4 regions of the Serratia entomophila genome follow, and region 1 is predicted to be linked to each of the others. Evidence: predicted binding sites of a transcription regulator. Region 1 holds the regulator's gene; each other region holds the start of a gene.
What was found. Region 1 encodes LexA, which represses DNA repair genes until DNA is damaged. Its sites were predicted from a motif close to TNCTGTATGTACATACAGNA; they were not measured.
Positions count from the first base shown of each region.

Region 1 (2,203 bases):
GCAGCCAGCCGAGGATCACCATATTGGCCAACGCCGCCGGGGCGCTCAGCCAGCGGATCTCGAGAAACAGCCGCGCCTGCTGCAGGACTTCGGCGTTACCGCCGACGATCCCCAGCGCCAAATCAATCAGCGGCTGGCGCAACAGCACAATCGCCAACCCGGCCAGCCCCGCCAACAGCAGCGGCTGCATAAAGGCGCGCGCCAGCGCCTGCGGGTTCTGCGCCCCCAGCGCCTGAGCGGCCAGGCCGGTGGTGCTCATGCGCAGGAACAGCAGCAGCATAAACAGGAAGCTGGTGGCCATGGCGCCGATCGCCACGCCGCCCAGATAGGTTGGGCTATCGAGATGGCCGATCACCGCGGTATCCACCAACCCGAGCAGCGGCACGGTGATATTGGAAAAAATCATCGGCAGGGCAAGACGCCACAGGGCTTTATCGGTGTCGCTGGTGAAGGCGGAAATCAGGCGCATGGTGAAATGTTCCCGTGAATACCCTTCCTGTTCAAGTTGCCGCCGTGTTGGCTACGTCTTGAAATTTCCTGGGTATTACATTGAATCAGAAATGACATCGCCCCAAGGCTGGGGCGATTTAAATCAGGGCGCAAGCGTTCGGGCGCGGCGGTTAAATCCAGTCGCCGTTGCGGATCACGCCAACCGCCAAACCTTCGATGGTGAAATTCTGCTGGCGCAGATCGACCACGATCGGTTGGAATTCGCTGTTTTCCGGCAGCAGTTCAACGACGTTGCCGTGTTTTTTTAGGCGTTTGACCGTGACTTCGTCTTCAATGCGCGCCACCACCACCTGGCCGTTGCGCACGTCTTGCGTCTTGTGCACCGCCAGCAGATCGCCGTCGAGAATGCCGATGTCGCGCATCGACATGCCGTTGACCCGCAGCAGGAAGTCCGCGTTCGGTTTGAACAGGGAAGGATCCACCTTGTAGTGGCCTTCGATATGCTGCTGGGCCAGCAGCGGTTCGCCGGCGGCCACGCGGCCGATCAGCGGCAAACCCTCTTCGTCTTCCATCAGCAGGCGAATGCCGCGTGACGCGCCGGAAACGATCTCGATCACCCCTTTGCGCGCCAGCGCCTTCAGGTGCTCTTCTGCGGCATTTGGCGAGCGGAACCCCAGACGCATGGCGATCTCGGCACGCGTCGGCGGCATGCCCGTCTGCGAAATATGATCGCGAATCAGATCATAGACCTCTTGCTGTCTGGTAGTTAGTGCTTTCATTCCGCCCCCCTGTTTGTTTATACAGTCTTGCTGTGAGTATATACAGGTAAGCTCGGATTGGGAACCGAAGAATGAATAAAAATCAGGGATTAGCGTTCCGCTCAGGCGAAGTGCTGCCACAGCACCGAGCCCCAGACGAACAGCGCCAGCAGGATCGCCAGCGACACCGCCGCCGACCCCATGTCCTTGGCGCGGCCGGACAGCTCATGGTATTCGCTGCCGACGCGGTCTACCACCGCCTCGATCGCACTGTTCAGGATCTCGACGATCATCACCAGCGCTACGGATCCGATCAATAAAATGCGCGCTATCGCACCCACATCCAGCCAAATCGCCAGTATGATAGCCAGCACGGTCGCCACCAGCTCCTGACGGAACGCCGCCTCGTGCTGCCAGGCGGCAGAAAGTCCTTTATAAGAGTAGCCGGCGGCTTTAATAATACGGGTCAGGCCGGTTGCTTGGTTCGCCATGTTTTCAGTGCCTTTCTCAGAGGTAAGTCATAATAAAAAGAGCCCGGATCGGTCAACGCTATCGGCTCTCGGTTTTCCAACACCACAGATCTGCTACCCGGTTTCTGGTATGCTTGCGGCGCATTGCTAACAAGAGGCTTCACGTTGTTATGTCAGGTTGGCGTAAAATTTATTATAAATTATTGAATTTACCACTCAAATTGTTGGTAAGAAGTAAGGTTATCCCTTCAGACCCGGTGACGGAGTTAGGGTTGGATCCCTCACGGCCGATTTTGTATGTTTTGCCTTATAATTCCAAGGCGGATTTGCTGACGCTGCGCACCCAGTGCCTGGCGCAGGATCTGCCCGACCCCCTCAACCCGCTGGAGATCGACGGCACGGTGTTGCCGAGCCACGTGTTTATCCACGACGGCCCGCGCGTGTTCCGCTACTACACGCCGAAGGAAGAGTCGGTCAAGCTGTTCCACGACTATCTGGATCTGCACCGCAGCAACCCGGATCTCG
Region 1 covers NZ_CP082787.1:4,488,126-4,490,328, forward strand. Annotated here, with positions in the region: gene dinF (MATE family efflux transporter DinF) at 1-469, opposite strand, end outside; gene lexA (transcriptional repressor LexA) at 621-1,229, opposite strand; gene KHA73_RS21580 (diacylglycerol kinase) at 1,331-1,699, opposite strand; gene plsB (glycerol-3-phosphate 1-O-acyltransferase PlsB) at 1,849-2,203, shown strand, end outside.

Region 2 (2,203 bases), 2.3 Mb from region 1:
AGGTCGGCCAGTTTGCCAACGTAGTTGGTTTGGATAGCGGTCAGCCGTGCGCTTTCTTGCGCCCCTTGCACCAGGCCTTCGGCGGTCAGGCCGAACAGGTTGGTCACCAGCACGCCCACCAGCGCCGAGATAAGCGTAGTGAACAGCAGGGTACCGATGGTCAGAAAGCTGATTTTACCCAGCGACGACGCGTTATGCAGCTTGGCGACCGCGCTCAGGATAGAGGCGAATACCAACGGCATGACGATCATTTGCAGCAGTTGCACATAGCCGTTGCCGACGATGTTGAACCAGCTGATGGACTCTTTCAGCACCGGGTTGTCCGAGCCGTAGACCAGCTGCAGCGCCAGGCCGAACACCACGCCCATCGCCAGACCGACCAGCACTTTTTTCGCCAGGCTCCATTGCTTGTGGCGGGTTTGCGCCAACAGCAAAAGGAGGGCGACAAAGACCACCACGTTAATTACGAGCGGAAGATTCATCCCCAATGTCTCCAATAATCTTTTCTTATATAAAAATGGCTACGGACCTGCATGTAGCGATGTAAATATCCTAACAGTTTGGTGAATGGCCTACTTATATCCAAATGGAATTTGATATAGCTTTTTGTTTATATTTGTTTAATTAATATTCTTTCTGGTGATTAATTGGCCAGTGATCGCGATCACAGTTTGATATTTTTTATCTGCTCGAAATACGACTGCACCGGGATGGTGCACCCGCCCTGCCAATAGATGGCAAAAGCCACCAGGCAGAGACACAGGACGCGCTCCAGCTGGTTGCCTTTCTGAGAATTTAGCAGCGGCAGGCGGAAACGCCAGCGGCAGGGCCACAGCAGCGGCACGCCGGCGGGGGTGAGCATGTCGGCCAGCAGGTGGCTGAAGTAGCCGATGATCATGGCGTGCAGCACGTCGGGAGGAATGGGCCAGCTGCGAGGCACGTCCAACTGAAACAGCGCCATGCCGCCGGCGATCGCCAGCAGGCTGTGGGTGAAGCCGCGGTGGCCGAAGGCGCGGGCGATAGGGATGGCGATCCAGCGCAGCCGTTGGCCCAGCACCGATTTGGGGTGGTCGATGTCGGGCAGCAGCGAGGTCAGCAGCGCGGCCGGAATGATGTGCCACCAGTCGCCGGTGGCCAGTTCTGGCGTCACCTCGGCCTTCTTGGCGAAGATCGCGCAAGCGACAGAGAATATGAGATGTCCTTCCGCGGTCATGCAGTTGCTATTCCGGCTGGTAAACTGTTAATTTATCCAGTATATGGGAAAATTAACAGTAGCGGAAGCAGTTACCCTGTAACCAATTGTTTATTTTCCCCGGTTTTACAACAGCTTGTTACGCGATCCGCTGAGGTGAGGTGCGTTTTTTGCGCTGCGGCCATAAAAAAGGCCCTGCATGCAGGGCCTGAAGCGATAGCGGGAAGAGACATGGCTCAGCGCGCCAGCCAGCCGCCGTCCACCGCCAGCGTATAACCGTTGACGTAATCTGAGGCGGGCGACGCCAAAAATACCACTGGCCCCATCATGTCCTGCGGCAACCCCCAGCGCGCGGCGGGAATGCGTTCGAGTATTTCCTGATTGCGTTCTTCGTCGGCACGCAGCTGTTGCGTGTTGTTGGTAGCCATATAGCCGGGCGCAATGGCATTGACGTTGATGCCGTGCCGCGCCCACTCATTGGCCAGCAGGCGCGTCACGCCCGTCACCGCGCTTTTGGAGGCGGTGTAAGACGGCACCCGGATGCCGCCCTGGAAGGACAACATCGAAGCGATATTGATTATCTTGCCACCGCCACCCTGGCGAATAAACTGGCGCGCCACCGCCTGAGCCATAAAAAACAGCGTTTTGATGTTCAGGTTCATCACATCGTCCCAGTCTTTTTCGCTGAAATCGATGGCGTTTTCACGACGGATAATCCCGGCGTTGTTAACCAGTATATCGATGCGGCCGAATTCGCCGACCGCCTGCTCCAGCAGCGGCGCGATGACCTCAATGCTGCTCAGATCGGCCTGTAAATTGAGGAAGCGGCGACCGAGCGCATTGACCTTTTCTAGGGTCTGCTGCGGATGGCTGCGGTTGACGCCGATGATGTCGCAGCCGGCCTGCGCCAGCCCGATCGCCATACCCTGGCCCAGGCCGGTATCGCACCCGGTCACCAGCGCCACTTTGCCGCTTAAATCGAAGGAATCAAGGATCATGCTCAGGCTCTCT
Region 2 covers NZ_CP082787.1:2,196,809-2,199,011, forward strand. Annotated here, with positions in the region: gene KHA73_RS10780 (L-cystine transporter) at 1-482, opposite strand, end outside; gene KHA73_RS10785 (metal-dependent hydrolase) at 665-1,213, opposite strand; gene kduD (2-dehydro-3-deoxy-D-gluconate 5-dehydrogenase KduD) at 1,429-2,190, opposite strand.
Region 2: the regulator LexA is predicted to act here: its motif matches at 1,236-1,255, upstream of KHA73_RS10785 (metal-dependent hydrolase).

Region 3 (2,203 bases), 520 kb from region 1:
GCGCCTTGTTCTGCTGCGCTTTAGGTAATTTGGCCACCACCAGGGAAAGGAAAATAATGTTATCAATACCCAGCACGATCTCCAGAATGGTCAGCGTACCTAACGCTAACCAGGCATTGGGATCCATAATCCATTCGAACATTGCCCAGCACACCTTCAATAAATGCAAAGAGTGAATTATACCCGTTTATCGCTGCGCTGACAGAGTTACCTAAACGCCGACTAAACGAAGGGGTTCAGGTTCAGATAAAGAAATGCCGGGCCAGCAGTGCGCCGGTAAAGCTCTTTTTCAGGTAAAAGCCGCGCGGCAAGGTCAGTATCGGCTGGCCCTGTTCGCCAATGGCTTCGGTCAGCGCCTTACTGTTGGCCGCTTTGGGGCGCAGCTGCAGCACTTCGCCGTGGCGGGCGGTGATGCGCTCTACGTGGCCAAGCACAATCAGGTCCATCAGTTCCTCCCAATCGCGGCGCAGCATCTCTTCCTCGGCGGCGTTGGGGCTCCAGAGCAGCGGTGAGCCGACACGCCGCTGCGCCAGCGGGATTTGCCGTTCGCCCTCCACCGGTATCCACAACACCCGCGCCAGCTTATGGCGCACATGGCTGCTGGCCCAGGTGACGCCGCTGTTGCCGGTGAGCGGCGCCACGCAAACGAAGGTGGTCTCCAGCGGCTTGCCGGCGGCGTCGATCGGGATGGTTTTCAGCTCGATGCCCAATTCAGGAAAATCCTGTTCTGGCTTGCTGCCCGCCATCGCGCCGAGATACTGCTCCAGCAGCATGCCAACCCAGCCTTTATCGCGTTTCAGATCTTTAGGGATCGGCAACTGCGCGCGGGCCGCCAGTTCGCCCAGGCTAAAACCGGCCAGCGCCTGCGCGCGCTCGAACAGCTGCCGTTCATTTTCCGGCGGTGGGGGCAAGGGGGATAAAAACGCCATAAATCAAGCCTGTCAGTTTTGGTTGAAAAACGTACTGCATTTGCACGCAGCCGATAACGGCAGCGTAAGCCTGGGGAAAAGAAGAATAGTAGCATGATTTTACATGCTTTTTTTCCTACCGCCGGGCTATAAGAAAATTCAGGCCGGCGCTTGTGCACCTGAAGCCACCGACAATAAACAGGATCTTACACCTATTTATCCACAGATTTATGGGATAACCCAAATTTTTGCCGATCACTGGTTCGATTTACAGCCTTGACGCGGGGGGTTTTTTACGAATTTGTCCGTTTTGTGCGTAACTTGCTCGGATAATCTGTGGATAAAAACGGCGTTGGTGGATCTTTCGCCAGGGCAAGATCCTAACCGTGCGTAGATCACATTTTTGCCCTGTTTATAACCCTGGATTGTATATTATCTTTTTGTATTTTAAGTATTAATTATAAATTTAATTTAATGTCCGTTTTACGGTTAACAGAGTTGTACCAGCTTATTCCTAGAGTTCTTCACACACCTATCCACAGAAAAAGTGAATAAAACCGACCAAAAAACCGGGTGCATGTTTATAACTTTGCCAATATCTGTGAGTTATCCCAATGTTATCCGTTCCCCAGTGCTGCAAAGCAGTGGTTTACCGCCTGTAGCTTGTGTGAAACAATCAGGACATCTATGCGAATTTAAGCTTATCGAGGTAGTCCGGTGATCGATGATGATGGCTACCGCCCGAATGTTGGTATCGTAATCTGCAATCGTCAGGGGCAGGTCCTGTGGGCCCGCCGTTACGGTCAGCACTCCTGGCAGTTTCCCCAAGGTGGGATTAACCCTGGCGAAACCCCGGAACAGGCGATGTACCGTGAACTGTTCGAAGAAGTGGGGCTGAGCAAAAAGGATGTGCGTATCCTGGCCTCAACCCGCAACTGGTTGCGCTATAAATTGCCAAAACGTTTGGTGCGTTGGGACACAAAGCCGGTATGTATCGGCCAGAAGCAGAAATGGTTTTTGTTGCAGTTAATGTGCAACGACGCCGATATCAATATGCAACGCAGCAGCACGCCGGAGTTTGACGGCTGGCGCTGGGTGAGTTTTTGGTATCCGGTGCGCCAGGTGGTGTCGTTCAAACGTGATGTCTACCGCCGGGTGATGAAAGAATTCGCCGTGACCGTGATGCCAATGCAGGAGCAGGCAGCGCAGCGGCAAGCCCCCGCTTACCGCAGGAAGAGAGGTTAAGTTAAGCAGACTATGCTCACGCGCTTGCGAGAAATTGTTGAGAAGGTGGC
Region 3 covers NZ_CP082787.1:3,967,865-3,970,067, reverse strand. Annotated here, with positions in the region: gene KHA73_RS19210 (TerC family protein) at 1-142, opposite strand, end outside; gene mutH (DNA mismatch repair endonuclease MutH) at 243-929, opposite strand; gene rppH (RNA pyrophosphohydrolase) at 1,626-2,153, shown strand; gene ptsP (phosphoenolpyruvate--protein phosphotransferase) at 2,166-2,203, shown strand, end outside.
Region 3: the regulator LexA is predicted to act here: its motif matches at 962-981, upstream of mutH (DNA mismatch repair endonuclease MutH).

Region 4 (2,203 bases), 1.4 Mb from region 1:
TCGGGCAGGCATAAAGTGGGTTTGTCGAACCGCCTTATGCCGTTAGCCGATGGTTTATTTCGCCTTGCGGAAGCTTTTCGCCGCGGCCGGCGAGTTGACCATCACCCCATCGGCGCCCAGCGCCAGCGCCTGCTGGTACTCCTGCGGCGAATTGACGCCGAACAGAATGATGTGCGCCGGGCCTTGCGAACGGAAGCAGTCCATCGATTCCTTATCCCAGGTCAGAAACGCCCTGGAGCGCCCTTCGCCCAGGGTATATTTCTCCACCACCTCCACTTCGCGCTTCAGCTCCAGCCCGTACCAACGCGGCTGCTGGGCATCCGGCTTAACGTCGCACTGGTGCGCCATGGTGATATTGGCCAGCAGGCTGCGGGTTTGGTCGCGGTTCTCGAAGCGTTTGATCTGCGACGGCAGCGCCTGCAGGTAGTTGGCGTCGGTGGAGTAGACGCGGGTGCGGTTCAGGCTATCGGTATCCTGCAGCGTCGCCAGCAGCGCTTTGCCGAACTGCGCCGGGTCGGCGTCCGGCGATTTGATGTCCAGATAGAAGGTGACGCGCGGGAAGGCCTGCAGCACCTCGTCGAGCCGCGGAATGCCGATGCCCTGGCCGCGGAACGGATGAGCCTCGCCTTTGGCGAACGACCAGCCGGCGTCAGCCCTGGCCAACTGCTCGGCGGTGTAGGCGGAAACCGGCCCCTGCTGATTGGTCAAGGCCTTCAGATCCGAAGGGCGGTACAGCACGATGACGCCGTCTTTGGACTGCTGCAGGGTGATCCAGATGGCGTCGGCGCCGTTTTTCAGCGCGGTTTCAATGGCGATGCGGGTATTTTCCGGCGCGTCGGCGGTGCCGCCACGGTGGGCGATAATCGCCGGCGCATGGCCGGCAGCGGCGCCTGCGGCCAGCGAGCAGAGCGACAGCGCGGAGGCCAACAGCAAATGGGAAAACCTGATCATGCGGGATACCTTTATGAGGAAGCGAATGGCGAAGCTGCGGAAATCATACTATTGAAAAATTAAGCTTTTTTAACAACGCGGAAATATCTGCCGAAAACGGTGTTTTCCCCGAGCCAACCGAGCCTTGAGCTTTCGATAACTGGCTGTATACTTATACAGTGTTATTGGAGGGTGCGATGCGTAAAATCATTCATGTCGATATGGACTGCTTCTTCGCGGCGGTGGAAATGCGCGACGATCCCAGCCTGCGCGATATTCCGCTGGCGATTGGCGGCAGCGCCGATCGGCGCGGGGTGATCAGCACCGCCAACTACCCCGCGCGCCGCTACGGGGTACACAGCGCCATGTCGACGGCGATGGCGCTCAAACTGTGCCCGCATCTCACCCTGCTGCCGGGCCGCATGGCGGCCTACAAGGAAGCTTCGCTGCACATCCGCGAGATCTTCGCCCGCTACACCCCGCTGATCGAGCCGCTGTCATTGGATGAAGCCTATCTGGACGTGACCGACAGCCGCCAGTGCAACGGATCGGCAACCCTGATCGCCCAGGAAATCCGCCAGGCGATCGCCGACGAACTGAACCTCACCGCCTCGGCCGGCATTGCGCCGATCAAATTCCTCGCCAAGATCGCCTCCGAGCTGAACAAGCCGAACGGGCAGTATGTGATCACGCCGGCGCAGGTGCCGGCGTTTTTACAGCAGCTGCCGCTGAGCAAGATCCCCGGCGTCGGCAAGGTGACCGCCAAGCGGCTGGAAGAGGTGGGGTTAATCACCTGCGCCGACGTGCAGCAGTACGATCTGGCGCTGCTGCTCAAGCGCTTCGGCAAGTTTGGCCGGGTGCTGTGGGAACGCTGCCAGGGCATTGACCTGCGCGAGGTTTCCTCTGAGCGGTTGCGTAAGTCGGTAGGGGTGGAGCGCACGCTGGCGGAGGACATCCACGACTGGGAAGAGTGCGAGGCGCTGATTGTCGATAAACTCTACCCCGAACTGGAGCTGCGGCTGCGCAAGGTGAAGCCGGACCTGCATATCGCCCGCCAGGGAGTGAAGCTGAAGTTTCAGGATTTTCAGCAAACCACCCAGGAGCACGTTTTCCCGGTGCTGAATCGGCAGGATTTGCTGGAGGTGGCGCGGCAGGCGTGGCGCGAGCGCCGGGAAGGGCGCGGCGTGCGGCTGGTGGGGCTGCACGTGACGCTGCTGGATCCGCAGCTGGAGCGACAGCTGCTGCTGCCATGGGAATGAAAAAGGCCGGCGAG
Region 4 covers NZ_CP082787.1:925,518-927,720, forward strand. Annotated here, with positions in the region: gene KHA73_RS04305 (glycerophosphodiester phosphodiesterase family protein) at 55-951, opposite strand; gene dinB (DNA polymerase IV) at 1,128-2,189, shown strand.
Region 4: the regulator LexA is predicted to act here: its motif matches at 1,093-1,112, upstream of dinB (DNA polymerase IV).